3 regions of the Microbacterium sp. ZXT2-5 genome follow, and region 1 is predicted to be linked to each of the others. Evidence: predicted binding sites of a transcription regulator. Region 1 holds the regulator's gene; each other region holds the start of a gene.
The links. The regulator HspR, encoded in region 1, represses chaperone genes until heat shock. The targets are predictions, from matches to a motif close to AAGTTGAGTCNNNNNGACTCAACTT.
Positions count from the first base shown of each region.

Region 2: the regulator HspR is predicted to act here: its motif matches at 6,689-6,713, upstream of ACZBH1_RS12695 (ATP-dependent Clp protease ATP-binding subunit).
Region 3: the regulator HspR is predicted to act here: its motif matches at 2,616-2,640, upstream of ACZBH1_RS09990 (Hsp20/alpha crystallin family protein).

Region 1 is NZ_JBUZWD010000001.1:1,620,505-1,630,750, forward strand. It holds gene ACZBH1_RS07075 (MFS transporter) at 1-101, opposite strand, end outside; gene ACZBH1_RS07080 (MFS transporter) at 186-1,763, shown strand; gene ACZBH1_RS07085 (cation:proton antiporter regulatory subunit) at 1,837-2,325, shown strand; gene ACZBH1_RS07090 (cation:proton antiporter) at 2,327-3,526, shown strand; gene dnaK (molecular chaperone DnaK) at 3,732-5,603, shown strand; gene ACZBH1_RS07100 (nucleotide exchange factor GrpE) at 5,606-6,232, shown strand; gene ACZBH1_RS07105 (DnaJ C-terminal domain-containing protein) at 6,251-7,249, shown strand; gene ACZBH1_RS07110 (heat shock protein transcriptional repressor HspR) at 7,281-7,760, shown strand; gene ACZBH1_RS07115 (hypothetical protein) at 7,770-8,417, opposite strand; gene ACZBH1_RS07120 (MmcQ/YjbR family DNA-binding protein) at 8,568-8,981, shown strand; gene ACZBH1_RS07125 (DUF2252 domain-containing protein) at 9,096-10,246, opposite strand, start outside.
Region 2 is NZ_JBUZWD010000001.1:2,831,554-2,841,799, forward strand. It holds gene nrdF (class 1b ribonucleoside-diphosphate reductase subunit beta) at 1-874, shown strand, start outside; gene ACZBH1_RS12670 (elongation factor G) at 1,613-3,673, shown strand; gene ACZBH1_RS12675 (hypothetical protein) at 3,825-4,487, shown strand; gene ACZBH1_RS12680 (class I SAM-dependent methyltransferase) at 4,491-5,600, opposite strand; gene ACZBH1_RS12685 (MarR family winged helix-turn-helix transcriptional regulator) at 5,693-6,130, shown strand; gene ACZBH1_RS12690 (DUF3817 domain-containing protein) at 6,155-6,619, shown strand; gene ACZBH1_RS12695 (ATP-dependent Clp protease ATP-binding subunit) at 6,727-9,285, shown strand; gene ACZBH1_RS12700 (DUF72 domain-containing protein) at 9,385-10,104, opposite strand; gene ACZBH1_RS12705 (LLM class flavin-dependent oxidoreductase) at 10,232-10,246, shown strand, end outside.
Region 3 is NZ_JBUZWD010000001.1:2,281,931-2,292,176, reverse strand. It holds gene ACZBH1_RS10005 (ABC transporter ATP-binding protein) at 1-111, opposite strand, end outside; gene ACZBH1_RS10000 (thymidine kinase) at 219-803, shown strand; gene ACZBH1_RS09995 (low temperature requirement protein A) at 831-2,024, shown strand; gene ACZBH1_RS09990 (Hsp20/alpha crystallin family protein) at 2,136-2,594, opposite strand; gene ACZBH1_RS09985 (L-serine ammonia-lyase, iron-sulfur-dependent, subunit alpha) at 2,703-4,304, opposite strand; gene ACZBH1_RS09980 (VOC family protein) at 4,408-4,776, opposite strand; gene ACZBH1_RS09975 (hypothetical protein) at 4,887-5,054, shown strand; gene ACZBH1_RS09970 (hypothetical protein) at 5,118-5,306, shown strand; gene ACZBH1_RS09965 (dodecin family protein) at 5,337-5,543, opposite strand; gene ACZBH1_RS09960 (transglycosylase SLT domain-containing protein) at 5,741-6,208, shown strand; gene ACZBH1_RS09955 (cation diffusion facilitator family transporter) at 6,205-7,182, shown strand; gene ACZBH1_RS09950 (class I SAM-dependent methyltransferase) at 7,502-8,392, shown strand; gene ACZBH1_RS09945 (SMP-30/gluconolactonase/LRE family protein) at 8,428-9,291, shown strand; gene ACZBH1_RS09940 (hypothetical protein) at 9,524-10,246, shown strand, end outside.

The DNA.
Region 1 (10,246 bases):
ACCGGGGTGTCGTCGAGGCCGTCGGTGCTCAGCGCCGCGGTCGACAGTGCGTGCTCGTCGGCGGGACCGGGTTCGTCGGGTCCGGGGGCGGGGGAGCTCATGTCGGTCACGCTGGACCCCTTCGATGAACGGCTGGTGCGCATTCACCGTAGCGCCCGGGAGGCCGATGATGGTTTGCTTCGTCCATGACCGGGGAATCCGCCGCCGCGCCGCCGTTCAACAGGCGCCTCGCCCTCCTGCTCGCGATGGCGATGTTCGTGCTGGTGGTGGACACGTCGATCATGAACGTCTCCATCTCCGCCGTCGTGGCCGAACTCGACACGACGGCGAGCGGCGTCCAGGGCGCCATCGCACTCGAGGCGCTCGTGTCGGCCGCCTTCATCCTCATCGGCGGGAAGACCGGCGACCTCATCGGCCGCAAGCTCGCCTACATCCTGGGCCTCCTCGGGTACGCCGTGGGCGCCGTGGCGATGACCTTCGCCCAGAGTCTCACCGCCGTCATCATCTTCTGGGCGGTGATCGGCGGGATCGGGGCATCCCTCCTCCTGCCCTCCATGCAGTCGCTCATCCACGGCAACTTCGCCGGCGGTCACCAGAAGCGGGTCTACGCGCTCGTCGGGGCGTCGGCGGCGATCGCGGCGGCGGTCGGCCCGCTGCTCGGCGGATTCATCACGACCTTCTGGTCCTACCGGGTCGCGTTCGCGCTCGAGGCCGTCATCATCGGCGTCGTCCTGCTCGGCATCGGGCTCGTCAAGGACGTGAAGTACACCGGCGACCGGTCCATCGACCTCGTCGGCGCCGGGCTGTCGGTCGTCGGCATGGGCGGCGTCGTGCTCGGCATCCTGGTGTGGCAGGAGGGCGGCGGCTACGTCGGCCTGCTCATCGGGCTCGGCGTGGTGGCGCTCGGGGGACTGGCGTGGTGGCTGAACGCGCGCAAGAAGAAGGGCAAGCCGGTGCTGCTCGATCCGGCGCTGTTCTCGTCGAAGCCGTTCCGCACCGGGGTGAGCGGTCAGCTGCTGCAGCAGATCGCCCTCGGCGGCACGATGATCGTGCTGCCGCTCTATCTGCAGATGGTGCTCGAGTACGACGCGCTGCAGGCGGGCCTGTCGATCGCGCCGCTGTCGCTCAGCATGTTCGTCGTCGCGATATGGGTCGGCCGCCGCGGCAAGGGGCGGCCGGCCAACCTCATCCTCCTCGGGTTCTCGCTGGCCCTGGTCGGGCTCGTCGCGATCGTGCCGCTCGTCCCGATCGCCGACTCGGGGTGGTACCTCGCCGTTCCGCTCGTCATCGCCGGTTCGGGGCTCGGCCTGCTGGTCTCGCAGCTCAACAACTACACGCTCTCGCCGGTCTCGGACGAGCGGGTGAGCGAGGCGGCCGGCGTCAACTCGGCCGCGGGGTCGTTCGGGCTCTCGTTCGGCCTCGCGTTCGCCGGCGCGATCATGCTCGCCACGCTCGCGTCGACCTTCACGTCGATGGCGTACTCCAGCACCGTGCTCGACGCGCAGCAGCAGGAGCAGGTGGCCACCGTGCTGGAGGAGGACGCGCAGCTCATGTCCAACTCCGGCCTGGAAGAGCTCCTGGCCGACGAGCCGCCGGAGGCCGCCGACGAGGTGATCCGCATCAACACGGAGGCTCGCCACATCGCGCTCCAGGTCGCGCTCCTCATCCCGATCCTCGCGACCGTGCTGGGCGTGCTCAACGCGCTCCGCATGCGACGCCTGCCGGACCCGAAGCCGACGGGCGCCGAGACGCTCCTGGCCTGACGCGGTCCTGCGCCCGGCCTCCGCCGTGCGGGATCGTTCCCCGCGACCCCGGCCGCAGTGGAATCATGAGGGCATGTCCGTGCATGTGGAACGTGCAGAGCTGCCCGGGATCGGCGTGCGGCACGACCTCGAGACGAACGCCGGTCGCCGGCTTTCGGTCGTCACCTTCCGCGACGGCGGGCGCGAGCTCGCCATCGCCGACGAGCGAGATCCCGACCGTACTGCGCAGCGCGTCGCGATGACCGACGAGGAGGCCACCGCCCTGTCGGAAGTCCTCGGCGGTTCGGTGATCCTCACCCAGCTCGCGGGGCTGAGGGAGCAGATCGACGGGCTCTCGACGGCCAACATCACGCTGCGGGCCGACAGCCCCTTCGCCGGCCGCCGGCTCGGCGACACCCGGGCGCGCACCGTGACCCGGTGCTCGATCGTGGCGATCGTCCGGGGCGGCGGCGTGCTTCCGGCGCCCGGTCCGGCCGACCTCCTGCTGGTGGGCGACACGGTCGTCGCCGTCGGCACGCCCGACGGCCTCGAGCATCTCGCGCGCATCATCGACGGGGTGTGACATGGACGACGGAGCGCTCGTTCTCATCGAGATCGGCGCGCTCCTCCTCGGCATCGCCCTGCTCGGCCGGCTCGCGGGCAGGATCGGCATCTCTCCGATCCCGCTCATCCTCCTGGCGGGACTCGCGTTCGGAGAGGGAGGCCTCCTCCCGTTCAGCGCGGGCGAGGAGTTCATCGAGGTCGGCGCGGAGATCGGCGTCATCCTCCTGCTCCTGCTGCTCGGGCTGGAGTACACCGCAGACGAGCTGTTCGGCAATCTCCGCCGCTCCCGCCGTGCCGGCGTCCTGGACGCGGTGCTGGGCGCGGCGCCCGGGGCCCTCGCCGCGCTGATCCTCGGCTGGGGGCCGGTGGCCGCGCTCGCACTGGCGGGCATCACGTGGGTCTCGTCGTCGGGGGTGATCGCGCGGATGCTGCAGGACCTGGGGCGCCTCGCGAACCGCGAGACCCCCGTCGTGCTGTCGATCCTCGTCATCGAGGATCTCGCGATGGCGTTCTACCTGCCGATCCTCACGGCGGTGCTCATCGGCCTGGACCCGGGGGCGGCGGTCGTGACCGTCGTCGTCTCCCTCGCCGCGGTGACCCTGATCCTGTACATCGCGCTGCGCCACGGCAAGGTCGTCTCGCGCCTGGTGTGGTCCCGCAACGCCGAGGTGCTGCTGCTCTCGGTGCTCGGGCTCACGCTCATCGTCGCGGGGCTCGCGGCCCAGGCGAACGTGTCGGCCGCGGTCGGGGCCTTCCTCGTCGGCATCGCGATCTCCGGACCCGTCGCCGCCCACGCCCACCGGCTGCTGTCGCCGCTGCGGGACCTGTTCGCCTCGGTGTTCTTCCTGTTCTTCGGCCTGTCCACCGATCCGGCCGACCTCGTCGCCGTCCTCATCCCTGCGGCCGTGCTCGCGGTCGTGACGATGGCGACGAAGGTCCTGACCGGATACCGGGCGGCGCGGGCGGTGGGCATCGCCGAGGCCGGCCGATGGCGGGCGGGCTTCGCGCTGACCCCGCGCGGGGAGTTCTCGATCGTCATCGCGGGGCTCGCCGTCGGCGCCGGAGTCGACAGGTCGCTCGCTGCGTTCGCGACGGCCTACGTGCTGATCACGATGATCGCGGGCCCGCTCCTGGCGCGGGTCCCCGACGCCGCGTGGTTCGCGGCATGGACGGGGCGCGTGCAGACGAACCGCCGGGCGTCCGGGGCGAGGGCATCCTGACCTGCGCACACCCCGATGCGCCGCGTGTCGCCGAGTGAACTTGAGTCCATCCGTATCAAGTTTGATTTGACGGATGCCGGCACCCGGCGTATGGTTGAGCCATCGCGACTCAACCCTCACGTTCGAGCGGTCGAGGGTGCGAGAAGGCTTCCCGTAAACCCCGGGTGGCGGCATCCGTCTCCACCCACACGAAGGAGAGAAACACATGGCACGTGCTGTTGGAATCGACCTCGGTACGACCAACTCGGTCGTGAGCGTCCTCGAGGGCGGCGAGCCCAAGGTCATCGCGAACGCCGAGGGCTTCCGCACGACCCCGTCGGTCGTCGCGTTCACCAAGGACGGCGAGGTGCTCGTCGGCGAGACCGCCAAGCGCCAGGCCGTCACCAACGTCGACCGCACCGTCTCGTCGGTCAAGCGCCACATGGGCACCGACTGGGGCTTCGACGTCGACGGCAAGCGCTGGACGCCGCAGGAGATCTCGGCGCGCATCCTCCAGAAGCTCAAGCGCGACGCCGAGCAGTACCTCGGCGACACGGTGACGGATGCCGTCATCACCGTCCCCGCGTACTTCAACGACGCCGAGCGCCAGGCCACGAAGGAGGCCGGGGAGATCTCGGGCCTGAACGTGCTGCGCATCATCAACGAGCCCACCGCCGCGGCCCTCGCGTACGGACTCGACAAGGGCAAGGAGGACGAGCTCATCCTCGTCTTCGACCTCGGTGGCGGGACCTTCGACGTCTCCCTGCTCGAGGTGGGCAAGGACGACGACTTCTCGACCATCCAGGTGCGCGCCACGGCCGGTGACAACCGCCTCGGCGGCGACGACTGGGACCAGCGTGTCGTCGACTACCTGATCAAGCAGTTCAAGGACACCACCGGCGTCGACGTCTCGGGCGACAAGATCGCGCTGCAGCGTCTGAAGGAGGCCGCCGAGCAGGCGAAGAAGGAGCTCTCCTCGTCGACGAGCACCTCCGTGAACCTGCCGTACCTCTCGCTCACGGACTCCGGCCCGGTGTCGCTCAGCGAGACGATCACGCGCGCGAAGTTCGAGGACCTCACCAAGGACCTGCTCGACCGCACTAAGAAGCCGTTCGAGGACGTCATCCGCGAGGCCGGCATCAAGGTCGGCGACATCGACCACGTCGTGCTCGTCGGCGGCTCGACCCGCATGCCCGCCGTGTCGGAGCTGGTCAAGAAGGAGACCGGCGGCCAGGAGCCCAACAAGGGCGTGAACCCGGACGAGGTCGTCGCCGTGGGCGCTGCCCTCCAGGCCGGCGTCCTCAAGGGCGAGCGCAAGGACGTCCTGCTCATCGACGTCACACCCCTGAGCCTCGGCATCGAGACCAAGGGCGGCATCATGACCAAGCTCATCGAGCGCAACACCGCCATTCCGACCAAGCGCTCGGAGACCTTCACGACCGCCGACGACAACCAGCCGTCGGTCGCGATCCAGGTCTTCCAGGGCGAGCGCGAGTTCACCCGCGACAACAAGCCGCTGGGCACGTTCGAGCTGACCGGCATCGCGCCGGCGCCGCGCGGCATCCCGCAGATCGAGGTCACCTTCGACATCGACGCGAACGGCATCGTCCACGTGTCGGCGAAGGACAAGGGCACCGGCAAGGAGCAGTCGATGACGATCACCGGCGGCTCGTCGCTGCCGAAGGACGACATCGAGCGGATGGTGCGCGAGGCCGAGGAGCACGCGGCCGAGGACAAGAAGCGCCGTGAGGCCGCCGAGATCCGCAACCAGGCCGAGACGCTGTCGTACTCGATCGAGAAGCTCATCAAGGAGAACGAGGACAAGCTCCCCGCCGAGGTGAAGGCCGAGGTGCAGGGCGACGTCGACGCGCTGAAGACCGCTCTGGCGGGCGAGGACGACGACGCCGTGAAGACCGCGTTCGACAAGCTCTCGCAGTCGCAGACGAAGCTGGGCGAGGCCATCTACGCCTCGAGCCAGGCCTCGCAGCCGACCGATGCCCCGACCGACGCGCCGGCCGGCGACCAGCAGGACCAGGCGACCTCCGATGAGGATGTCGTCGACGCCGAGGTCGTCGAAGACGAGGACGAGAAGAAGTAATCATGGCGAACAAGGACCACAATCCCGACCCGGTCGAAGAGCCGGAAGACGGCGGCGAGGTCCGGCCTGAGGGTGAGGGGCCGGAGGCGGACGCCTCCGGCCCCGCGCCGCAGGACGGGGGCGACGCCGACGGCGAAGAGCTGACCGTGGACGACATCCTGGGTGCGCAGCAGAACGCGGATGCCGCGGCCGAGGACGCCGTGATCGCCGACCTCGAGTCGCAGCTGCTGAACGATCTGAAGCGTTTGCAGGCGGAGTACGCCAACTACCGCCGCCGCACCGAGGAGCAGCGCGAGGTCGAGATCGAGCGCGCCAAGGGAGCGGTCGCGAAGGGCCTGCTGCCCGTGCTCGACGACCTCGACCGTGCCGAGAAGCACGGCGACCTCGAGGAGGGCTCGCCGTTCGCGGCGATCGCCGAGAAGCTCCGCGGCGTCGCCGAGCGGATCGGGCTCAGCACCTACGGTGCGTCCGGCGAGGTGTTCGACCCGCAGCAGCACGAGGCGATCTTCCAGGCGCCGACCCCGGGTGTGACCGAGACGACGATCCTCGAGGTCGTCGAGATCGGCTATCGGCTCGGCTCGGTGGAACTGCGTCCGGCGAAGGTCGTCGTCGCTGTGCCGGCCGAGTAGCACCGGAGAGGGGCATCCATGGCCAGTCAGGACTGGTTCGACAAGGACTTCTACTCGGTGCTCGGCGTCGCCAAGGACGTCAGCGAGGCGGACCTGAAGAAGACGTACCGCAAGCTCGCCCGCCGGTATCACCCCGACTCCAACCAGGGTGACGCGGCCGCCGAGGCGAAGTTCAAGGAGGTCAGCGAGGCGTACTCGGTGCTCTCCGACCCCGAGCAGCGCAAGGAGTACGACCAGATCCGCGCAATGGGCTCGGGTGCCCGCTTCACCGCGGGCGGCCAGGGGGGCGCGGGGGGCTTCGAGGATGTCTTCTCGATGTTCAACCAGGGCCGCGGTGCCCGGTACCAGTCGGCCGAGGACTTCGACGACATCTTCGCGATGTTCAATCAGCAGCAGCGCGGCACCGGGTTCGGCACGGGCCGGTTCGGGCAGCCGAGCGGGGGCTTCCGCGGCTACGGCGGCCCGACCCGGGGCGCCGACGTCACGGCGCGCACGACGATCGACTTCATCACGGCGACCAAGGGCGAGACGATCACGCTCCAGGGCGACGACGGCAAGCCCTTCAAGGTGAAGATCCCGGCCGGCGTGTCCGACGGGCAGAAGATCCGGCTCCGCGGCCGCGGCCGCCCGTCGCCCGACGGCGGCGAGCACGGCGACGTCGTGGTGCAGGTGGCCGTGCGGCCGCATCCGGTCTTCACGCGGGAGGGCCTGAACCTCCGGGTGGTCGTGCCGGTGACGTTCACCGAGGCGACGCTGGGTGCGACCATCGAGGTGCCGACCCTCGGCGGCGACCCGGTGCGGCTGCGCGTCGCGCCGGGCACCCCCTCCGGCCGCGTGCTGCGGGTGAAGGGTCGCGGAGTGCAGACGAGCAAGGGCACCGGCGATCTGCTCGCCGAGGTGCAGGTGGCCGTGCCGTCGCACCTCGACGACGCCGCCCGCGAGGCGCTCGAGCGGTTCCAGAGCCTGGAGCCGAAGGAGAACCCGCGCGCCGACCTCATGACGAAGGCGCGGGGCTGACATCCTCGTTTCGGGACGTGAGGAGGTGACGATGATGACCGAGAACGAGATCGACGAGGATGCCCCGATCTTCGCGATCGCCGTCGCCGCCGAGCTGTCGGGCATGCACCCGCAGACGCTGCGTCAGTACGACCGGCTGGGTCTGGTCGTGCCCGCCCGCACGCAGGGCGGCTCCCGGCGGTACTCACTGCGCCACGTGGAGCAGCTTCGCGAGGTCGCGCGCATGTCGTCCGACGGCATCGGCCTTCCGGCGATCATGCGCATCCTCGAGCTCGAGAACCGCGTGCAGGAGCTCCACGGCCGCGTGCGCGACCTCGAGGACCGCATGCGCGCCGAGCTCGAGAAGCGTCCGGGTGCGCGCGTCTTCGCGGCCGGCTCGACGGGCTCGGTGGTGACGCTGCGGCACGGCACCCGCGTGCGCCGGGCGACCGAGATCGTCGTGTGGCGCCCGCGCACACCGATCGCGCCGGCGACCGGCGATGCCGATCGGCCCGGCGGTCCGGCATCCTGAGCGGACGCCTCAGCGGCGGCTGGGGCGCAGCGCGCGCCAGATGATGAACGTGCCGGCGGCCACGATCGCCAGCGGCCAGGCGAGGTTCAGCACGAGGAGCCACTCCGACGCTCCCGCCAGCACGACGAGCGCGGCGATCGCGAGCGCCCCGGCAGGGATCAGCGCCCACCACCGGCGCGTCTGGCCGCCGGGCAGCAGCGCGACCAGGGCGAACGTCACGGCCGCGCCGGTCAGGAAGACGGCCCCGACGACGGGACCGCTCGCCGCCGCCGCGATGGCGGTGACGATCGAGAGCGTCAGCAGCACCCCGGCCGGGATGATCGCCCACCAGCGGCGGTGGTCTCGCAGGTAGATCGCCGCGAAGCCGACGCCGAGCAGGGCCAGCATCGGCACCTCGGTCCACTGGCCGAGTCCGTCGGGGTCGAGTTCCATCAGCGGTGTGACGGCGGCGCCGGCGAGCGCCGCACCGGGGATGGCGGCCCACCACGCGTCGGCGTCGGCGAAGAACACGAACCAGAACGCGCCGCTCGCCACGGCCAGCACAGCGGCCCAGACGGGGCCGGGGATCGTCGCCCACCCGGCGGTCTGGATGAACAGCAGCACGCCGGCGACGAGGACGACCGCGCCGAGGGTGATCTGCACGGGCAGGCGCTTCATGATGTGCCTCACTTCCGGATCGAGCCCGCGAGGGCTCCACCGCACACGCTACGAGCGTGCGGGTACGCCCGGGTGAGCCGAAAGTCCCGTGGTGTCCGTGCGCCGGTGCAGCCGGTTACGCCGAAGCCGCGGGTGCGACACCATGGGGGCATGGCGACCCTCGACGACGTGCGCGCCATCGCGCTCGACCTGCCGGAGGTGGTCGAGCGCGTCGACGGGCACCGCGGCGGGGCGACCTGGCGCACGCCGGCCGGCGCCTTCGTCTGGCAGCGCGGCCCGAGCCGGCGCGACCTCGAGCAGCTCGAGGCGCTCGGCCGCAGCTGGCCGGCGGGCGACATCGTGGGCGTGCGCACCGACGGACTCCAGGTGAAGGAGGCGCTGCTCGAGACGTATCCCGACGCGTTCTTCACCATCCCGCACTTCGACGGCTTTCCCGCGGTGCTCGTACGGCTCGACGCCGTCGCCGCCGATCACCTGCGCGAGGTGATCACCGACGCCTGGCTGCTCAAGGTCACCAAGCGCGTCGGGCGAGAGTGGCTCGATTCCCACCCGCCGTCGGCCTGACGCCGGGCACGGAATCGGAGGTTCTCGGCGACACGCCGGGCCGAGGCATCCGTGATCCGGCGTGTCTGCACAGACCTCCGACGCTGTGTACGCACGCCGCCGCCAGGGCCGCCGTCAGACCGCGTCGACGTTGCGGTGCCTGCGGAAGAGCTCCCAGTCGGCGTACGAGAGCGCGGCGTACGCGTACGCCCACTCCAGGATCGCCTCGCCCACGGCCTTGCCGCGGCCGACGTAGCCCGAGACCGTGGCCGCGTCGGGCGATTGCCCGTGCGCACGGGCGAGCGTCGCCGCGCACGCGTCGGCGTACCACCGGAAGGGGACGTCGTCGAGCGTGTCGATCTCGAAGCCGCCCTTCATGTCGTGGAACTGCCGCACGTAGAAGTCGCGCTGGGCCCCCTCCGGCGAGCGGCGCACGTGGCCGAGGAACGGGTCCGAGACGGCCTGCAGGATGCGCTGCATCGCCACGACGCGGCCGCCCTCGCCGTGCTGCTCGATGTAGCGGGTCACCCCGGGCGGCTGCTCGATCCCGCCGTGCTCGATGAGGACGCTGCGGCCGGCCTCCTTGCCCTGCAGGATGAGCACCCCGTCGTCGCCGTCCTGCATCGACAGCAGGAAGCAGCGCGTGCCGACGCTGCCGACGCCCACCACCCGCAGCGACACGTCCGAGAGCGAGTACTTCTGGAGGAGGGCGCGGATGTCGACGCTCACCGACTCGCGGAACTGGTCGAGCACGCTCAGCACGCGGCCCTCCATCAGCGCGCCGACGTGCGTCATGGTGGGCGGCGACTCGACGAACACGATGCGCCCGTCGTCGTCGAACGTGGTGAGCTTCCGGGCGGCGCGCTTGCCGGTGCGCCGCTCGGCGTCGCGGACGGCGCCGGCGATGACGTCGCGGGTCTCGGCGTCCGCGGCCTCCTCGGCCGCGAGCGCATCGAACCGGTCGTAGTAGCGCTTCAGCGGGCTGCGCTTGGCGCCGGCGCGGAGCGACCGTGCGTAGGTGCGCACCGCCTCGAGCGCCGCGTCGCGGATCACCCGGTCGTCGCGCGACGTCGACTGGCCGGCGATGACGATGCTCGTGACCAGGCGCTTGAGGTCCCACTCCCAGGGCGCCCACGCGGCCTCGTCGAAGTCGTTCAGGTCGAACACGAGGGTGCGCTGCGGCGACCCGTACAGGCCGAAGTTGGCCACGTGCGCGTCGCCGCACGACCCGACGAGCAGATCGGTGCTCGGTGAGCGGCCGAGGTCTGCCGCCATGAGCGCCGCGG
Region 2 (10,246 bases), 1.2 Mb from region 1:
CTTCTGGCTGCCCGAGAAGGTGCCGCTGTCCAACGACATCCAGTCGTGGAACACACTCACCCCCGAGGAGCAGACCCTCACCATGCGGGTGTTCACCGGGCTCACCCTGCTCGACACGATCCAGGGCACCGTCGGCGCCGTTTCGCTGATCCCGGACGCCCTCACCCCGCACGAGGAGGCCGTCTACACGAACATCGCGTTCATGGAGTCGGTGCACGCCAAGTCGTACTCGTCGATCTTCTCGACGCTGTGCTCGACGAAGGAGATCGACGAGGCGTTCCGCTGGTCGGTGGAGAACGAGAACCTTCAGAAGAAGGCTCAGATCGTCATGGAGTACTACCGAGGCGACGAGCCCCTCAAGCGCAAGGTCGCCTCGACCCTGCTGGAGTCGTTCCTGTTCTACTCGGGCTTCTACCTGCCGATGCACTGGTCGAGCCGCGCCAAGCTCACCAACACCGCCGACCTCATCCGCCTCATCATCCGAGACGAGGCCGTGCACGGCTACTACATCGGCTACAAGTTCCAGCGCGGGCTCGAGAAGGTCGATGAGGCCACTCGCAACGACGTCAAGGACTACACGTTCTCGCTGCTGTACGAGCTCTACGACAACGAGGTGCAGTACACGCAGGACCTCTACGACGGCGTCGGTCTCACCGAGGACGTCAAGAAGTTCCTGCACTACAACGCGAACAAGGCCCTCATGAACCTGGGCTACGAGGCGATGTTCCCCGCCACGGTCACGAACGTGAACCCGGCGATCCTGTCGGCTCTCTCGCCGAACGCCGACGAGAACCACGACTTCTTCTCGGGGTCGGGCTCGTCGTACGTCATCGGCAAGGCCGAGGCCACCGAAGACGAGGACTGGGACTTCTAGATCACCCCCGGGCCGCGGCGGGTGAATCGCCGTTTGGCCGGCCTCCGGACAGTCACGAGCGCCCCGGCGTTCCTCACCCTCGGGTGGGGGATGCCGGGGCGTTTCGCGTGCAGCGCATTGTCCCCCGAATGGGGGACACGGTAGTGTTGCGGCCGGGCGGGGAGCGAGGTCCTGGGAATATGACCTCTCCTCGGCCGACTGGGGAATCTCTGGGGCTACGCCGCCGACCTTCCCCGTGCGCACCCCCCGGCGCATAGGAGGGTCCCTCGGACGCTGCAGATAGAGCCTGTAGCGTCCGAGGGACCTGGGCGTCCCCCGCAGCGTTGTCACACGCCCATTGGGGAGGGGCTCGGCACTGGGGATGCCTTCGTAACGCGGCCGAACATGTGCGGGGATCGACCCGGTGCCACCATACCGAGTGGACACGGCATTTTTCGCGATCCTCGCGCGAGGCGCGCCGTACAGGTGTTTCACAGGATCGCTCCGAACCCGCCGACGAACTCCCCGAAGTCGCGTAATAGACACCCCGGTGCGGTGTCTCTTCAATGGGGGATGACGCCGGAGCCCCGGTCCGGTGCCCCGGCCGCGAGTCCCGAGCTTGCGGCTACCGGGGGTGCCGACATTCTCGCGTCGGCCCCCCGGTCATATCTCCCCTCGACCGATCGCCATCTGGCGCCGTCGCGGCTTCCCCGACACGATGGACCTAGTCGTGAGTCCGCACCGTCGCGGGAGGTCTTCGTGGATGCCGCGTCCCCTGTCACACATCGCACCGTCGCGCTCATCGGGGCCAGCGGCGCCGGCAAGACGACTCTCGCCGAGGCCCTGCTGCACCGCGCCGGTGCGATCCCGAGAATGGGGAGCGTCGAGCAGGGCACCACCGTGTGCGACTTCGAGGCCGAGGAGACCGCGCGAGGCGTGTCGCTGGGACTGTCGCTGGCGTACCTGGTGTGGGCGGCCGAGGGCGGCAGCACCGCGCTGACGCTGGCCGACACGCCGGGGCATCCTGATTTCATCGGCGCGGTCGACGCCGCGCTGTCCGTCGCCGACGTCGCTGTCGTCGCCGTCAGCGCCGTGGACGGCGTGACGGCGGGCACGAAGGCGGCGTGGGCGGCCGCCGAGGGGGCCGGTGTCCCGCGCATCGTCGTCGTGACGCAGGAGGACCGGGCGCGCGCCGACTTCCGCCGCGTGCTGGGAGAGCTGCGGAGCACGTTCGGCTCGCGGCTCGTGCCGCTGGAGCTTCCCGTGGGCGAGGAGCAGGGCTTCCATGCCATCGCCGACGTGCTCGGCGAGCACCTGCTGGTGTACGACGAGGGGGGTCGTCATCAGGAGGAGCCCATCCCCGCTGACATCGCCGACGAGGAGCACCGGCTCCACCAGGATGCGACCGAGGAGATCGTGTCGCACGACGACGCCCAGCTGGAGGCGTACCTCGACGGCGACGAGCCGTCCGCCCGCGAGCTCGGCCGCACCCTCGCGAAGGAGGTCGCCGCGAACGAGGCCGTCCCCGTGCTGCTGTGCTCCGCCGGCTCGGAGGCCGGCGTCGACCGCGTGCTGGATCTGCTCTGCGAGCTCGCTCCCGCGCCGGGGACGAGAGACGGGTCGATCCGCATCGGCGTCGACGACGACGGCGAGGGCGGTACCGAGCAGGCGGTCGCGATCGACGCGGCCGGCGAGCCGCTGGTGCATGTCTTCCGCACGCTGGCCGATCCGTTCGTCGGACAGGTCGCGATGCTCAAGGTGCTCTCCGGGGTGCTCCGGCCGGGGGACCGGCTGCACAACGCGACGACCGGTGCGGACGAGCGGATGCCGGCCCTGTTCCGGCTGCGCGGCGCCGAGCACCTCCCTGCCGACGCTCTCCGCGCCGGCGACGTGGGCGCGGTGGCCAAGCTCGCCGGCACGCCGTCGGGCTCGCTGCTGTGGAGCAGGCCGCGCACCGGTGCGCGGCCGAGGCGCCTGCCGGAGCGGCATCCGGTGTACGCGGTGAGCCTGGAGCCGGTCTCGCAGTCCGACGACGCGAAGCTGACGACCGCGCTCGCGCGGCTCGTATCGGACGACCCGACGCTCGTGGTCGATCGTGCAGGCGGGGCGACGGTCCTCCGGGGCCTCGGCGACACGCACGTCGCGGTGGCCGTCGAGCGGCTGGCCCGCGTGCTGGGCGTGCACGTCGAGACCTCGCCGGCGCCGGTCGCCTACCGGGAGACGATCGCGGGCACGGCCAGCGCTGAGGGCAAGCTGAAGAAGCAGTCGGGCGGTCACGGGCAGTTCGCGGTTGTGCAGTTGCGCGTCTCGCCGCTGGCGCCCGGCGGCGGGTTCGAGTTCCAGGACTCCGTCGTGGGCGGTGCCGTACCCCGCTCCTACATCCCCGCCGTCGAGAGGGGTGCCCGTGACGCGCTGGCGACGGGAGGGCCGCAGGGGCATCCAGTGGTCGACGTGCGCGTGGAGCTCTACGACGGCAAGGCGCACTCGGTCGACTCGTCCGAGATGGCGTTCCGCACGGCGGCATCGCTGGGGGTGAAGGCGGCACTGGCGCAGGCGGGCACCGTGCTGCTGGAGCCGGTCTCGAGGGTGACCGTCACCGTCCCGGCGACACTGCAGGGCCCGGTTCTCACCGACCTCGCCGGCCGCAGGGCTCGCGTCGGTTCCACCGAGCGCAGCGACGACGGCCGCGCCCGCATCAGGGCGACGGTCCCAGACTCCGAACTGCGCCGGTACGTGCTCGACCTGCGCTCGCTCACTGCCGGCCAAGGTGAGCTCGAGATCGTGCCGGAGCGTTACGAGCCGGCCAACGGGGTGCGCTGACGGGGCGCCCGCTCCGCACCGGCACGCGCCCGGAGGCGAATTAAGCCGAACGCGTGACACGGGGCCGTCTGCGTTCCTACAGTGGTCACATCGACGCGGGCTGTGGGAGCCTGCGGACCGGTGTCGCACGCGGTGGAATGGGGAGTGGGCCGTGGAGATGGACTCGGGATCCAAGGGCGACGCGGCCACCGCCGCGCCGGTGACGCGCGGAACGCTGATCTGGTTCGGCCTCGCGTTCGTGCTGCTGTCCTTCTTCGCCGCCTTCCTCGGGTCGTGGCTGGCGAGGAGCGTCGACACGGCGGACCCCGCCCCGTCGCCTTCCGCCACCGTCGCGACGCCCGAGTACGACGAGGTGCTCGCCGACGTGCTGCCGGCGGGCTCCGCCGTGCGGGCGGGCTCGGGACCGCCGGAGTCGGGCAAGGGGTATGAAGGCGATGTGTACATCGACATCCTGACCGCGGACCTGTATCTGTTCCAGGAGGACTGGTCCTTCGTGGCGAACCTGCGGGACGCGGCGGCTGAGAACCTCAGCGGCGAGCAGGGCCCGGAGGGCGCCCAGGGCCCCGCCGGCCCGCAGGGCGAGCAGGGCGAGGAAGGCGAGCAGGGGGAGCAGGGGGAGCAGGGGGAGCAGGGGGAGCAGGGTGCGCCCGGCACCCAGGTCCTGCTCGGCACGTCGGAACCGGACGCGGACGCCTGCGCAACGGACGGAGATGTCTTCATCGACATTGTGACGGTGCAGTTCTACCAGTGCGCGGCCGGCGAGTGGGTGCTGTTCGGCCCGACGCCCGCGCCCGAGCCGTCGCCGGACGAGTAGACCTCAGCGTCGCGTCGACGCGGTGACCGTGAACTTGGCATTCCGGCCGATCTGCGTCGTCGGGCCCACGATGCGCTCGAGTGCGGAGCGGTACCGCAGACCGGAGTTCCACACCGCCCACAGCCGCCCGCCCGGCTGGAGCACGCGGGCGGCCTCGGCGAACATGAGCGGGGCGATGCCCTCGTGCACCGCTGAGCCGGAATGGAAGGGCGGGTTGAGGGCGATGAAGGCAGCGCTGCGGTCGGCCCGCGAACGCAGCATGTCGTCGCGGACCACCTCGACGCGGTCCGCGACGGAGTTCGCGGCAGCCGTGGCCAGGGCGGATGCCACGGCGGCGGCGGACTGGTCCGTCGCGAGCACGCGCAGCTTTGGATTGCGCAGCGCGAGCGCGGTGGCGATCACGCCGGTGCCGCAGGCGAAGTCGATGGCCGGCGACGCGCGATCGTCTGCGAAGGGGAGATGCTCCAGGAGGAACCGGGTGCCGATGTCGATCGAGGGGCCGGCGAACGCGCCGCCGAACGCGCACACGACGAGGCCGTCGTGCACCTGCATCCGAGGCTCTGGGTCTGCGCCGCCGCGGGGCTCACGGGCGACGAGCACCCGCGACTTCTGGCGGGCGTGGCTGACGTCCAGCCGTGCGAATCGCTCGCGCAGGACGTCGTTCATCGCGAGCGACATGTGCTTCACCCGCCCGCCCGCGTAGACCTCCACGTCGCGGGCCGCGTGCGCCGCGACCAGCCCGGCGATGTCGCGCAGGGCGTCGAGGGAGCGCGGCAGGCGCAGCAGCACGACCCGCGCGTCGCGCACCAGCTCCGGGTCCAGCGGCAGCGACGAGAAGGCGTCACCCAGGCCGCAGTGCGCGGCGTTGGCGGCCAGTGCCCGCTCGCCGGTGAGCGGGTCCTGGTGGACGCGGACGCCGCGCGCCCCCTCGGCCGCTGCGCCCAGCGTGAGGGCGCCGTAGCCGTCGCCGATGACGACGAGCTCGCCGGCGTCGGCTCTGCGACGGGCGGCGGCCGATTCGTCGAGGAGCAGCCGGTCCGCAGCATCCGCCGCCAGGAGATCGGGAGCCTCGACGTCGGGCCACCGCCGCAGACCGTCGATCGAGAACGTCACCGTCCCACGGTATCGGTCGCCGCGTGGGATGGATCGGCCGCCCGGCCGCGGATGAGCGGCGCTCGGACGCGCCGGGGGCTAGCATTTAGCCCGTGTCCGAGCGTCCGTTCAGCCCCGTCATCGCGCTGCTGACGGTGGCGAGCGTGTGGGACCAGCACCTCGGCGCCCAGCTGCGCGACCTCGGGCTCACCACCAGGAAGTACGGGCTGCTCGCGCACATCGACGTGACCCCGGGCATCTCCTTCAGCGAGCTCGCCCGCCGCTCTCAGATCACGGTGCAGTCCGCGCACACCGCCGTGCAGACCCTCGTGGACGCCGGACTCGTCGCCGACGCCACCGCGCATGCCGGAGCGGCGTCCGATCTTCGCGTCACCGACCGTGGCGGCGCGGTGCTTCGGGCAGCCGAGGAGCGACTGGCCAGGCTCGACGCCGCCCTCGCGGACGGCGCGCCGGAACTCGCCACCGCGCTCGAGGGACTCCATGAGGAGCCCTACGGGTTGGACCGCCCCCCACGCCTTCAGGGAACCTGAAGGAGTTTCAGCTACGCTGAAGGTGTGTTTCGCAACCCGCATTCCCTGTTCCGCTTCCTCGCCATCGCGGAAGCCGTCTCCTGGACCCTCCTCATCGCCGGACTCATCGCCCGTGCCGCCACGGGGTGGGCGCCGGGCGTCACCATCGGCGGCGGCATCCACGGCTTCATCTTCCTGTCGTACGCGGCGACGGTCGTCCTCGTCGCGCTGAACAACCGGTGGCGGGTCGCCCCGACCGCCGTCGCACTCGTCAGTGCCGTGATCCCCTATGCGACGATCCCGACCGAGCTGTGGCTGCAGCGCACCGGACGGCTGGCAGGAGCGTGGCGGCTGGAGGAGACCGATGACCCGCGCGACGCGAGCTGGTTCGACCGGCTGATGCGCTGGTTCCTGCGGCGACCGTGGGTTCTCGGTGCGCTCATCGCGCTCGCGGTGATCGCGCTCTTCGTGGTGCTGCTGATCCTCGGCCCGCCCGGCGGGCGCGACTGAGCCGTCACCGCCGGGAATAGCCCGCGCCCGAGCTCGCGTTGAAGTTGACATCGCAGGTATCAAGTTCAAGACTTGATACTCGTCCACTCAAGTTCAGGAGAGACGGAATGCCCGAAGACTTCACCCCACAGGCCGGCGGCGAGGAGAGCTCGTTCGACGAGTTCCTGGCACGCTACCTCGCGGGGGAGCGTGCGCGCGCAGAGCGCTCCATCGATCTCAGCCGGTACCTCGGCGCCCGCACGCAGGAGCTCCTCCAGCGCGCCGGCAGGTACGCGCTCGAGCGCGGCCAGCACGAGTTGGACGCCCTCCACGTGCTGCGCGTCCTCGTCTCCGAGCCCCCGGCCCGGGACGCGGTCCGTCGCATCGGCGCCGACGTCGCGGCGATCGTGCGCGCCGCGGAGGACCGCCTCCCCGCCGCGTCGGCGGCTGCCGACGTCGACGGGGCCGTCGTCACCTCGTCGGTGCAGCGCGCCCTGTTCCACGCCTTCCAGGTGGCGCGCTCATCCGGCTCGACGTACGTCGACCCCGAGCACCTCTTCTTCGCGCTGGTGCTGGCGCAGGACACCCCTGCCGGTCAGGTCCTGGCACGGGCCGGCGTGACCGCCGAGGCGCTCACGCAGGGCGCCCGCGAGACGGTGTCGCCGTCCGCGGCACCCGACGGCGATGACGAGACGGATGCCGCGGCATCCGGCACCCCCATGCTCGCCGCGTACGGCACCGACCTGACGGCTCGCGCCGCGGCCGGCGAACTCGACCCGGTGATCGGGCGGGCCGACGAGATCGAGCAGACGATCGAGATCCTGAGCCGCCGCACCAAGAACAACCCCGTGCTCGTCGGCGAGGCCGGCGTGGGCAAGACCGCCATCGTGGAGGGACTCGCCCAGGCCATCGTCGACGGCGCGGTGCCGGAGCAGCTGCTCGGCCGGCGCGTGGTCTCGCTCGACCTGCCCGCGATGCTCGCGGGCACGCGCTACCGCGGCGACTTCGAGGAGCGCCTCACCAAGACGATGGACGAGATCGCCGCCCGCAAGGGCGAGCTGATCGTCTTCATCGACGAGGTGCACACCGTCGTCGGTGCGGGCGGCGCCGGTGACGGCGGCATGGACGCGGGGAACATCCTCAAGCCACGGCTCGCGCGCGGCGACCTGCACCTCGTCGGTGCGACCACGCTCAAGGAGTACCGCCTCATCGAGAAGGACCCGGCGCTGGAGCGCCGGTTCCAGCCGGTGAAGGTGGGCGAGCCCTCGATCGAGGACGCCGTGCTCATCCTGCGGGGCCTCAAGTCCGCGTACGAGGAGCACCACGGCATCGTGTACACCGACGAGGCGCTGCGGGCCGCCGTCGAGCTCAGCGACCGCTATCTCACCGAGCGCGTCCTGCCCGACAAGGCGATCGACCTCATCGACCAGGCCGGTGCGCGGCTGCGGCTGCGCCTGGGCGCCCAGGTCGACGTGAGCGGTCTGATCGAGCGGCTGGCGACCCTCGAGGCGGACAAGAACGCCGCCGTCTCGGCCGAGCACTATGAGGAGGCGTCGCGCATCCGCGACGAGATCGGCGACGTGCAGGGGCGGATCGAGCGGGCGACCGCTGCCGGCGCCGCGACCCGCGCGGATGCGATCGTCGACGAGCCGGAGATCGCCGCGGTGATCAGCCGTGCGACCGGCATCCCGGTGAACCGCCTCACCGAGACCGAGCGGGAGCGCCTCGCGGCGCTCGAGGACGAGCTGCACGGCCGTGTGATCGGCCAGGACGACGCAGTGACCGCCGTCGCCAAGGCGGTGCGACGCAACCGCACGGGCATGGGCGACGCCCGGCGCCCGGTCGGGTCGTTCCTCTTCCTCGGCCCGACGGGCGTCGGCAAGACGGAGCTCGCCAAGGCGCTCGCGGCGAGTCTCTTCGACGACGAGGGCGCCGTCATCCGCTTCGACATGAGCGAGTTCGGCGAGCGGCACACGGTGTCGCGGCTGGTCGGCGCGCCTCCCGGATACGTCGGCTACGACGAGGCCGGCCAGCTCACCGAGCGCGTGCGGCGCAACCCGTACTCGATCGTGCTGTTTGACGAGATCGAGAAGGCGCACCCCGACGTGTTCAACCTGCTGCTGCAGGTGCTCGACGACGGGCGCCTCACCGACGGACAGGGCCGCACGGTCGACTTCCGCAACACCGTGATCGTCATGACGTCCAACCTCGGCTCGGAGTTCCTCGCCTCGCGCGGCGGCGCCATCGGATTCCTCCCTGACGGGGGCGGTCCGACCGGCTTCGGATCGGAGAAGGATCTGCGCGATCGCGTGTTCGGCAAGCTCCGCGAGGCGATGCGACCCGAGTTCCTCAACCGCATCGACGAGATCGTGCTGTTCCGCAAGCTCGAGAAGCCGCAGCTCGAGCGCATCGTCCGCCTGCTGCTGGGGGCATCCGAGTCGCGTCTGGCCAGGCGCGAGGTCGACCTCATCGTCACCGACGGCGCCGTGGCGTGGCTGGCCGAGCACGGCTACGAGCCCGAGTACGGCGCGCGCCCGCTGCGCCGGCTCATCCAGCGCGAGGTCGACGACCGCATCGCGGACCTGTTCGTGACGGGTGCGCTGGCCGACGGCGGCACCGTCACCGTGGATGCCGCAGCGGACGGATTGTCCGTCGCAGCCGGTTCGGCGTTCGCGGCGGCCGCATAGCGGACCCCTCAGGCCGAGAGGCGCCGTGCCGTCGGGCACGGCGCCTCTCGTCGTCCGGCCGGCGAGGAGCCCGTCCCCGCGCCGGGAAGCGCCGGCGGCTCACGCCGACAGGAGCCTCCGCAGCGTGCGCGCGTTGTGCACCGCGTGGCCCTCGCCGTCGTTGTTGAAGTACGCGTGCACCTCGTGACCCGAGCCCTCCCACTCGCGGATGCGCTCGGCCCACCACGCGAGGTCGGCATCCGAGTACGAGCCGCGGTACAGGTGCCTGTGGTCCGGGCCGTGAAGGCGCACGTAGACCAGGTGCGCGGTCGCCCGCAGGACGCACGGCAGCCGCGCCCCGCTCATGACGCAGTAGGCGGCGCCGTGGCGTTCCAGCATCCCGAAGACGTTCTCGTCGACCCACGACGGGTGGCGGAATTCGATCGCGGGCCGGGTCCACGCCGGGAGAGTCGAGAGGAAGTGGTCCAGCCGCGCGTCGTCGCGCTCCATCGCGGGATGGAGCTGGACCAGCAGCGGGCCCCGTCGCCCGTCCAGTTCGTGCATGCCCCGCGTGACCCGATCGATCCACACCTCGGGCTCCAGCAGCCGCCGGGCATGGGTCAGCCCCCGCGGCGCCTTGACCGCCATCTCGAACCCCTCGGGAAGCCGGTCGCGCCACGCGGCGAAGCGCGCGTCGGCGGGCCAGCGGTAGAAGCTGCCGTTGAGCTCCACGACGTCGAACTCGGCGGCGTACTGGTCCAGCCACCCCCGCTGATCCCCGTGGTAGAGCACACCTCGCCAGTGCGGGTAGACCCAGCCCGACGTCCCGATCCGTGCCATGTGCCCAGGATGCATGTGCTCCTCGACGCGTCGGGAGCGGGTTGCGAACCGGCAGGGATGCTTGTAGACCCTGCGCTGTCCGCCCGCGTGATCGCGCGGTGTCGGCGCCGCCTGCCAGAGTGGGTCCATGACCCGCATCGGC
Region 3 (10,246 bases), 660 kb from region 1:
CGTGATCTCTCCGCGCGGAACTTCGAGATGAAGGTCCCTGAAGACCTCGGTGGTGCCGCGCCTCACGTGCAGCCCGCGCACCGTGACGGCATCCGCTGCAGGCATATTCATCACGTGTGAACAGTGACCCCGCGGCGGCACGCCGTCAAGAGGTCCGGAGACGCAGGCCCGGAGTCCGGGCACCGCGTCCGGTGATGGACGGCCGTAGGGTGGGCGCCATGCACACACGCAACCAGGCCAGGCTGCAGGTGGTGGCCGGTCCGATGTTCGCCGGCAAGTCCGAGGAGCTGCTGCGGCGGGTCCGCCGCGCGCGCATCGCCGGGCTGTCGGTCGAGGTGCTCAGCCATGCGCTCGACGATCGGCGCGGCGAGGGTCAGGTCAGCTCCCATTCGGGACTCAGCGTGGCGTCGAGGCCGGTCGCCGACGTCGCCGGGCTCGTGTCCGCCGTGCGCGGCAGGGACCTGGATCTCGTCGCCGTCGACGAGGCGCAGTTCTTCGGTCCCGAGCTCGTCGGCGCCGTGGACGGGCTGGTCGCCGACGGCGTGGACGTCGTGGTGTCGGGCTTGTGCGTCACGTTCGACGGGGAGCCCTTCGAGCCCCTCCCGTCGCTGATGGCGATCGCCGAGGACGTGATCAAGCTGACCGCGGTGTGCGCCGTGTGCGGGGAGGACGCCGCATTCCATCAGCGGATCTCGGCAGCGGATGCCGGTGACGCAAGGATCCCGACCCGCGCGCAGATCGGCGGCATCGAGTCCTATCAGGCCCGCTGCCGCCGGCATTTCACCGGCCGCGGGAGCCGGTGAACGAGGGCCGCAGTGCCAGGATGAGGCATGACCTTTGGGCTGGCGCGCGATGTGATGCGCCCGACCGACTCGCCGCGCGCCGACCGCGTCACCTATGTCGAGCTCTTCTTCGACCTCGTCTTCGTGTTCGCCCTGACGCAGCTGTCGAGCTATCTCGCCGAGCACCAGAATCCGGCGGGCCTGCTCGAGGGCGTGATCATGGTGTGCGCCCTGTGGTGGGCGTGGGTCTCGACCACGTGGGTCACGAACTGGCTCGACCCCGTCGCGCTGCCCGTGCGCGGCGTGGTGATCGGCCTCGCCTTCGTGGCCCTGGTGATGAGCGTGGCGATCGCGGAGGCGTTCGGCGAGCGGGCGTGGGCATTCGCCCTCGCCTACGTCGTGCTGCAGATCGGCCGCACGGCGTTCATCGTGTGGGCGACGCGTCGCCATGACCGCCAGGTGTCGCACGACTTCACGCTGGTGCTGGTCTGGACGGCTGTGGCCGCGGGCCTGTGGATCGCCGGGGCACTGCTGCCGCTGTGGTGGCAGCTGCCGCTCTGGGCGGCCGCCCTCGCCGTGGAGCTCCTCGGCACCATCCTCGGCTTCCCCGTTCCCGGACGCGGCCGCGTGCTCATCGGCGCCTGGGACCTCTCCGGGCCCCATATCGCCGAGCGCACGGCCCTGTTCGTCCTCATCGCCCTGGGCGAGGGGCTCCTGGTCACCGGGTTCGCCTTCGTGGCGAAGGAGTCATCGGCCGAGTCCATCATCGCCATGGCGGCGGCGTTCGCCGCCGCGGCCGCCATCTGGTGGATCTACTTCGATCACGGCGAGCGCTTGGGCTCGGAGGCGATCGAGGCGGCCGACGAGCCCGGCCGCCTCGCGCGGACGGCGTATACCTGGATCCACCTCGCCATCATCGGCGGGATCGTCGCGCTGAGCGTGGGCGACAAGGAGGCCCTCGCCCATCCGCGGGCAGCCGGCTTCGCGTCCACGGTCGCCGTGCTGCTGGGCCCGCTGCTGTTCCTGATCGGCTGCGTCCTCTTCCGGCGCGTGCTCGAGCAGCGGTGGGCGCGTGCCCAGCTCGCGGGCATCGCGGCGCTGCTGGTCGTCGGCGCGGTGGCGCTGGCCTCGGGCGGGATCGGTGCGCTGTGGCTCACCGTCGCCGCCTCCGTCGTGCTCGCCGGAGTCGCCGCGGGCGAGACGCTCGATCGCGTCCGCCGCGGCCGCCGCAGCGGAGGCTGAGCGGGCCCGGACCGGCTGCTGCGGCCTCGCTCCCGGGCCGTGCGGAAAGACGGGATGCCCCGTCCCCGGCGTGGGGACGAGGCATCCGTCGATCGTGTGCGGCTCAGCCGGTCACTGCTCGATGGGCTGCGGCGCGTCCGAGGTGGACTCGTGCGCCTGGATGGTGGGCGACGACCCCTCGGTCATCACCTCGACCTTGCGCGGCTTCGCCTTCTCGCTGACGGGGATCGTGACGCTCAGCACGCCGTTGTTGTAGCTGGCGGAGATGCTGTCGGTGTCGATCCCCTGGCCGAGGTTGAGCTGCCGCAGGAAGCTCGCGGCCTCGCGCTCACGGGTGATCCACTTGACGTCTTCGCCGCTGTGGAGGGTGCGCTCGGCGCGGATGGTCAAGAGCTGGCCGTCCACGTCGATGTCGACGGATCCCGGGTCGATGCCCGGCAGATCGGCGGTCAGGACGTAGTGGTCGCCATCGCGGTACAGGTCCATCGGCATGCGGCGCGGGCCGCGTCGCGTGTCGAAGAGACTCGACGCCAGACGATCGAGATCACGGAACGGGTCATACGTAGCCATGGTTGTCTCCTCTCGTTCTTGGAGTTGAGTCGAGTCGACTCAACTAATCACAGATTAGCACTCGAAGGGTGCGAGTGCTAGGTCCGCTGTTCGCCGTGAACGAACGCGTCAGCACTCGATAACGTTGACCGCGAGCCCGCCCTCGCTGGTCTCCTTGTACTTGTGCGACATGTCGATCCCCGTCTGCCGCATCGTCTCGACCACGGCATCGAGCGAGACGTAGTGCGAGCCGTCACCGCGCAGCGCGAGCCGCGCCGCAGTGACGGCGGTGGACGCCGCGATCGCGTTGCGCTCGATGCACGGAATCTGCACCAGCCCGCCGACCGGGTCGCAGGTGAGGCCGAGATGGTGCTCCATCGCGATCTCGGCCGCGTTCTCGATCTGGCGGTTGGTGCCGCCCATCACGGCGGTGAGCCCACCGGCGGCCATCGCGCACGCCGACCCGACCTCGGCCTGGCAGCCGCCCTCGGCCCCCGAGATCGACGCGTTCGCCTTGAAGAGAGAGCCGAGCGCCGTCGCGGTGAGGAGATACCGACGGATGCCGCGGCGACGGTTCGCCTCGGCGACCTCGCGCTCGTCCCACCCGGCGATCGCCTCGGGCGCGGCGGCATGCCCGTGGTAGCCGAGGAGGGCGCTGCCGACGAGCTCGCCGTACGGGGTGACCGCGTTGCCGGCGCCGAGCCCCGAATCGGCGAGGAAGCGCCACCAGTACATCGCCACGGCGGGCACGATCCCCGCGGCGCCGTTCGTGGGCGCGGTCACCACGCGGCCACCGGCGGCGTTCTCCTCGTTGACCGCGAGCGCGAAGGCACCGAGCCACTCCCCCGGGAGTTCGCGGCGACCGTCCGCTTCCGCCGTCTCGAGCTGTGCGCGGATGGCAGCGGCACGCCGCTTCACGCCCAGCATGCCCGGCAGCACGCCGTCGGCGCGCAGACCGGCCTGGACGCAGGCGGCCATCGCATCCCAGATGGCGTCCAGCCCCTCGGCGACCTGCTCCTCGCTGCGAAGCGCCGTCTCGTTGAGGCGGGCGGCCTCGGCGATCGTGAGGCCCCGCTCATCGCACAGCGCCAGCAGCTGCTCGGCGCTGTCGAAATCCATCGGGTACACGGACGCTGACGCAGTGGCGCCCGCGCCGGTCGACGGGTCACCCTCGCGGCGGATGAATCCGCCTCCGACCGAGTAGTACGTCTCGCGGGCGATGAGGCCGGCACCGGACACCGGCTCGATCTCGACCGTCGCGGCGGACGCGCCGGTCTCGCGGATGCCGGGACCGCTCAGCGCGCGTGCCGGGCCGTCGTCAGCGGATGCCCACGCCTCCAGCGTCATCGCGTTCGCGTGCGCGGGCAGCCTGGTCCGCGGCGCGAAGACGACGTCGTCGCGCCGGAACGGCACGGCGTGGACGCCCGCGACGGCGAGCGCCTCGCCGTCGGGCCATCCGCTCCACGCCGCACGGACGGCATCCGGATCCACCGTCTCGGGTTCGTGTCCCTGCAGGCCTGCGACCACCGCGTCCGGCGTGCCGTGGCCGATGCCGGTCGCGCCGAGCGAGCCGTAGAGCGTGCAGGTGACCCGCCGCACGCGGGGCAGCGCACCGCAGGCGCGCAGCCGCTCGGCGAAGTCGTGGGCCGCCCGCATGGGGCCGACCGTGTGGGAGCTCGAGGGTCCTACGCCGATGGAGAACAGCTCGAACGCCGAGACGTAGGCGCTCATCGCCACCAGGCTAAAGCACGCCCCGTGCGATCTGCAGGGCGTTACCGAGTCGATAGGAGCACGATGCGCGCATCACGGCGATTCCGCGAGGCAGTCTGTCGACTCACGCCGATGGCCGGAACGAGACGAGCCCCACCGTGTTGCCCTCGGAGTCCTTCACGAAGGCCTGCCACTCGTCGTGCCCGGCGGGCCCGAGCGTGTCGTCGGTGTGCGTGAAGATGACGTGCGGGGGCGAGACCACGTCCGCGCGGCCCCCGAGCCGCTCGAGTGCCCTGTCGACGTCGTCGACGCGGAGGTAGAGGAGAGACGGTGGGGCCGCGCGATCGAGCAGGAGCCGCACCCCGTCGAGGTCGAAGAAGAGGAGCCCGGGCGGATCGAAGACAGCGGTTGCAGGCGCTTCGAGCAGTGCGGAGTAGAAGGCCGCAGCACGCTCGAGATCCTCGGCGTGCTGCGCGACCTGCACGAGTCTCATGGCGTCATTGTGGCCCGCCCGTACGCGACGTGCCAGGCCGCACGCAACCCCCCTCGCGCCGGAGCGAATCGGGGAGTATTCAGGAGGGAATCGACCTCTGGAGGTGGACGATGCTGTTCGTCATCTATCTGATCCTGCTCATCGGCGGGATGGTGCTGTTGGGGATCTCGTTCTCGCTGCCGATCCTCTCGGCACCGGCGTTCGTGCTCGGCGTGCTGATCGTCTGCGGCGCGGTCGCGGTGCCGATCACGGCAGGGATCTTCGAGCAGCGGAGGTAGCGCGCGCCGTCTCCGCCAGGGCGCGTCGACGTACGCTGGGTTTCTTCCGCGAAGGGGGCTGCGATGTCCGTCCACGATGAGCACGTACCCGCACACCGGGTGCCCGGGCCCGGCGAGCCGGACATCCCGGAGATCGAACTCGACGAGACCATCGCTCCTCGGCCCGAGGAGGAGGCCGCCGACCTGCTGCGGGCGGAGCCGGACGTGGCGGATCACCGCGACAGCGCGCACGATGACCGAACACGGTCGTGAGCGCGTGGGGTCTTGATGGTGACGCCCGGCTTACTCCGGCACGTACTTGAACGAGAGCTGGATCCGGGTGCGGAACAGCAGCGCGCCGTCGTCGCCGACCACGACGTCCTGTTTCGTGACCTCCGCCACGCGCAGGTCGTGGAGCGACCCGGACGCTGTGGTGATCGCCTCTCGGGCCGCCTCCTCCCACGAGGACGCACTCGTGCCGACGACATCGATCACTCGGTAGACGCTCATCTCGACCTCCATCGCTCGATGCGGACAGGTCCATGATGATCGCGTGCACGCGCCGAGGGAAGGGGCCTCAGGATCAGCGCGACGTCGTTTCCGGCTGCGGTCCGGGATCGTCCGCATCATGAGGTCGACGGGGAACGATCGCGCCGCCTTCGTTGCGCCTCGCCGGGCCTTCGTAGGCGCGCGCCTATCGTGATGTCATGCGGAGAGTCCTGGCGCTGACGACATCGCTGCTCCTGCTGACCGGATGCGCCGCCGTTCCCGCGGATCCCCAAGGCACATTGGATCGCGTGTCGGGCGGCACCCTGAACGTCGGCGTGTCCCCCAACGGCGACTTCACCTCCGTCACCGGAGACGCGGTGGCCGGCTCAGAGGCTGCGCTTGTCGAGTCGTTCGCCGAGACGGTCGACGCGGAGATCGAGTGGACGGTCGGCTCCGAAGAGGCACTGGTGCGGGCGCTGGAGCGGGAGGATGTCGATCTCGTGATCGGCGGGCTGACTGATGCCACGCCGTGGGCGGACAAAGCGGGCGTGACGAGGCCGTACGGCGAATTCACCGACGAGGACGGGAAGAGGCACAAGCTCGTGATGCTGGTCCCGATGGGCGAGAACGCGTTCCTCACCAGCCTCGAGACCTTCCTCACGCACGAGGCTGCGAGGTTGCGATGAGCATCAGCTTCGGCAGGACCAAGCTGCCTGAGAAGCAGGTCCAGGTCCTGCATCGGGCCATCCGGCTCGAGTGGATCACGATCGGCTTTCTCGCCGTCAGTGTCATCCTCGTGTTCCTCGTGCTCGGCAACTCGCAGGCGATGAAGGCCGCCTGGCTCGAAGACCTGCTGTCATTCATCCCTCCGATCGCTTTCCTCATCGCGGTACGGATCAACCGGAGGCCACCCACTCCCGACCATCCCTACGGCTTTCACCGGTCGGTGGGGGTCGGGCATCTCGTGGCCGCGGTGGCGCTCACAGGGATGGGAACCTTCCTCATCATCGATTCGGGTACGGGGCTCCTTCGCGGCGAGCACCCGACGATCGGAACCGTCGTGCTGTTCGGCCAGGTGATCTGGCTCGGGTGGCTGATGATCGGCGTCATGGCCGTCATCGCCGTGCCACCCGTCATCATCGGGCGGGCAAAGCTGAAGCTCGCACGCGAGCTGCACAACAAGGTGCTCTACGCCGACGCCGACATGAACAAGGCCGACTGGATGACAGCGGCCGGTTCCATCGTGGGCGTCGCCGGCGTCGGCATCGGGCTCTGGTGGCTCGACTACGTCGCCGCACTCTTCATCTCCGGGAGCATCCTCCACGACGGCTTCCGCAATCTGCGCGCCGCGACCCTCGACCTGATGGATGAGCGCGCGACCACCTTCGACGACAAGAAGCCGCACCCCGTCGGCCGAGAGGTGGAGAAGTACCTTCGCGGACTGCCGTGGGTCGCCGAAGCGGGGTGCCGTACGCGCGACGAGGGGCACGTGTTCCACATCGAGGCGTTCGTCGTCCCGCGCGAGGGTCAGCCGCCTTCGATGGATCACCTCGAGAGCGCCCGGCTCGCGTGCATCGAGATCGACTGGAAAGTCCAGGACATCGTGCTCGTGCTCGTCCCCGAACTCCCGGATGTCGTGCAGCCGGAACCGGCCGTCTGACCCGGTCCCGCCACTCGACCGCATGGCAGCAGCCGGACGGCATGAGGAACAAGAAGGGAGGCGACCTGCAGCAGAAACAAGAAGAGGGGCCCTGGCGCCGATCGTGGCAGTCGCAATGCTCAACGGCCTCGCACCTGAGCGCTCCGCACTGGGGAGGCTGCCTGGATTCGCCGGCTCGGCCCTCGACCGGCGATCGCCACGTATGCGCGCTACCCGACGGACATGCGTGCGCTGCGGCCGTTGATCTCCCTCAACGGGTGCCCGAAGGAAGTAGCCGTGCCTTGGTCTGCGCGCGTGGCGCTGGCTACGCTCCTTGATCGTGATCTATCACGACCCTCTTGCATATCTGCTCGGCATCGAAGGGTCCGCTCTGCTCGACGCATGGGCCGGTGACCACGATCAAGCCTTCGTCGAAGACCGGGTCGCCGAGATCCGCCGATTGCTCGCCGACGGGAAACTCCAGAATCGTGGGGTGCTCGCGGAGCGCGTGGCCGCTGACGTCGCCTATCAGCAGCAAGCATCTGATTACGACGCGAATGCGGGCGGTGGCCTCTTCGCGATCGACGAGCCGGTCATCACCGAATGGCTGGCGCACCGCGAGGGTGGCGTCGCCCTGGATGCCGCGTGCGGCACAGGCCGATTCGCGCGGATCCTCGCCGACCTCGGCCACATCGTGATCGGCGTCGACGGGTCACAGGACATGCTCGAACTGGCTCGAGAGCGTGTCCCGGAGGGCGACTTCCACCTGGGATCAGTCGATCGACTGCCTCTCGCCGACCGATCGGTCGATGTGGTCGTGTGCGCGCTCGCGCTCGTCCACATCAGCGATCTCGGCCCGGTGTTCGCCGAGTTCGCCCGCGTGCTGCGCCCGGGTGGCGCGCTCCTCATCTCAGACGTGCATCGCGAGCTCACCACGATCGGCTCGGGCATCAAGGGTCTGGGACCCGACGGCGAGCGCCGCCTAGCCCCGGCATTCCGGCATCCCCTCGGCGACTATCTTCGGGCCGCGCTCGCCGCGGGACTCGAGCTGCGCGCCGTCGAGGAGCCCGCCCTCCACTGGGACGACTCGCCGCTGCCGAGGCCGAGCGCCGAGATCGGCGACTGGCCGGCGTGGCCATGGTCCCTGTTGGCATACGTACCTGACGCGGCGCGCGCGGTCTCCGGCCGTCCGCAGCTGCTCCTTCTGCACTTCGCTCAGCCTGCGTCTTGAGCCTGCGCCCTGCCCCCGGGAGAGTTGACCCTGGAATGACCGAGACCACGCCTCTGATTCAGCCGGGTGCACAGCTGGAGCGCCTGTACACCGGTATGGCGTGGGCCGAGGGACCGGTCTGGCTCCCGGATGCTGGAGCCGTGCGCTGGAGCGATATCCCGAACGACAGGATCCTGCAGTTCGACGCCGCGACCGGGGGCGTAGACGTGTATCGAGCCGGAGTCGAGTTCACGAACGGTCGGACCCTCGATCTCGAGGGTCGGGTCGTGCAGTGCTCGCACGGACTGCGCCGGATCGAGCGCGACGTCGACGGGGTCGTGACGCCGATCGTCGATCGGTGGGACGGTGTGCGCTTCAATTCGCCGAACGACGTGGTGGTCGCTTCGGACGGCGCGATCTGGTTCACCGATCCGCCCTACGGCATCCTTTCCGATCACGAAGGACACGCCGCGGCGCCCGAGTACGAAGGATGCTTCGTGTTCCGCTTCGACGAGCGGATGGGAGAGCTGCGGCCGGTGATCACCGATATGGTGCATCCGAACGGACTCGCGTTCTCACCGGACGAGACGGTCCTCTACGTGTCGGACACGGCAGGGGCCACGCAGCCGGGCGTCCCCCACCACATCCGCCGCTACCGCGTGCACGACGGCGCATGCGATCAGGGAGACACCTTCGCGCTGATCGAGGACGGAGTGTGCGACGGCCTGCGCGTCGACGCCCGCGGGCGCGTCTGGGCATCCAGCGCCACCGGCGTCGTCGTCTTCGATGCGGAGGGTGCCCGTGTCGGCGCGATCCCCGTTCCCGAGATCGTGTCCAACGTCTGCTTCGGCGGCGAGGACGGTACGACGCTTTACATCACCGCATCCACCAGCCTCTACCGCATCCACATCCACCTGTAACGCCGAGGACCGCGAGGTCCACTATGCGGATCGTCGTGGTTGGGGGCGACCTGGCACGTCGGGGATATCTGATCCCTGGGCTGGTCACAGACGGCGGTCGCCGGCCATGTCCAAGGACGAAGGGGACCGCAGCCTACGATCGCCGGGGTCGGCGATGGACCCTCGTGAGCGACCGCAGTCGGTGGCACGATGCATCGTGAACCGTCTCGGCCCGATCCGGACACTACTTGGTATGAGCGCAGACAACGAGATCATCAAGCGGTCGACCGACATCCCTTCCGCCGCTGCCGAACCATTCGAGGGAAACGGGAAGGTCGTCGGGGCGTTCCCCGCCTGGCGGGTCGGCGCGGACGCGGCGCAATCGAATGCCTTCGAGGCCTACGCGGACTTCCCTCGAGCTTCGGGAGACGCCGTGGCAACCATCGACCGGCACGCGGTACGCACCGTGTCCGCCCTCGCAGGCGTGGCGCTCCTCGTCGTGGCGCTCGCCGCCTGCGCGACGCCACCCGAGGCTTCCGTCAGCACCCCGCCGACCGCATCCAGCCCACCTCCGCCGAGGGGGACTCCTTCTTCGTCTGCCGCCCCTTCTGACGATGGGGCGACCGCCCTGGTGCTTCCGGGAGCGTGCGCAGACATCTACTCCGACGCGATGTTCGCCCACCTGACAGCCACGGCGCCGCCGCTCAACGATCCCCTGCATACCACGCCGTCCACGGAGCTGGCGGCCGGCCGGGAGGTACTCGAAGAGGCCCCGACTCTCCGGTGCACCTGGGGCGGGGCATCCGAGTACGGACTCTCGACCAACGTCACCATGGTGGATTCGGGGCAATCGACATCAGTCGCGCAGGCCGCCGTCGAGTCCGGGATGACGTGCAAGCAGCACGCCGAGGGCACGATCTGCCGGACCCGGGAGGACGTCTTCGTCGACGGGGAACTCTACGCCACCGTGGGAGAG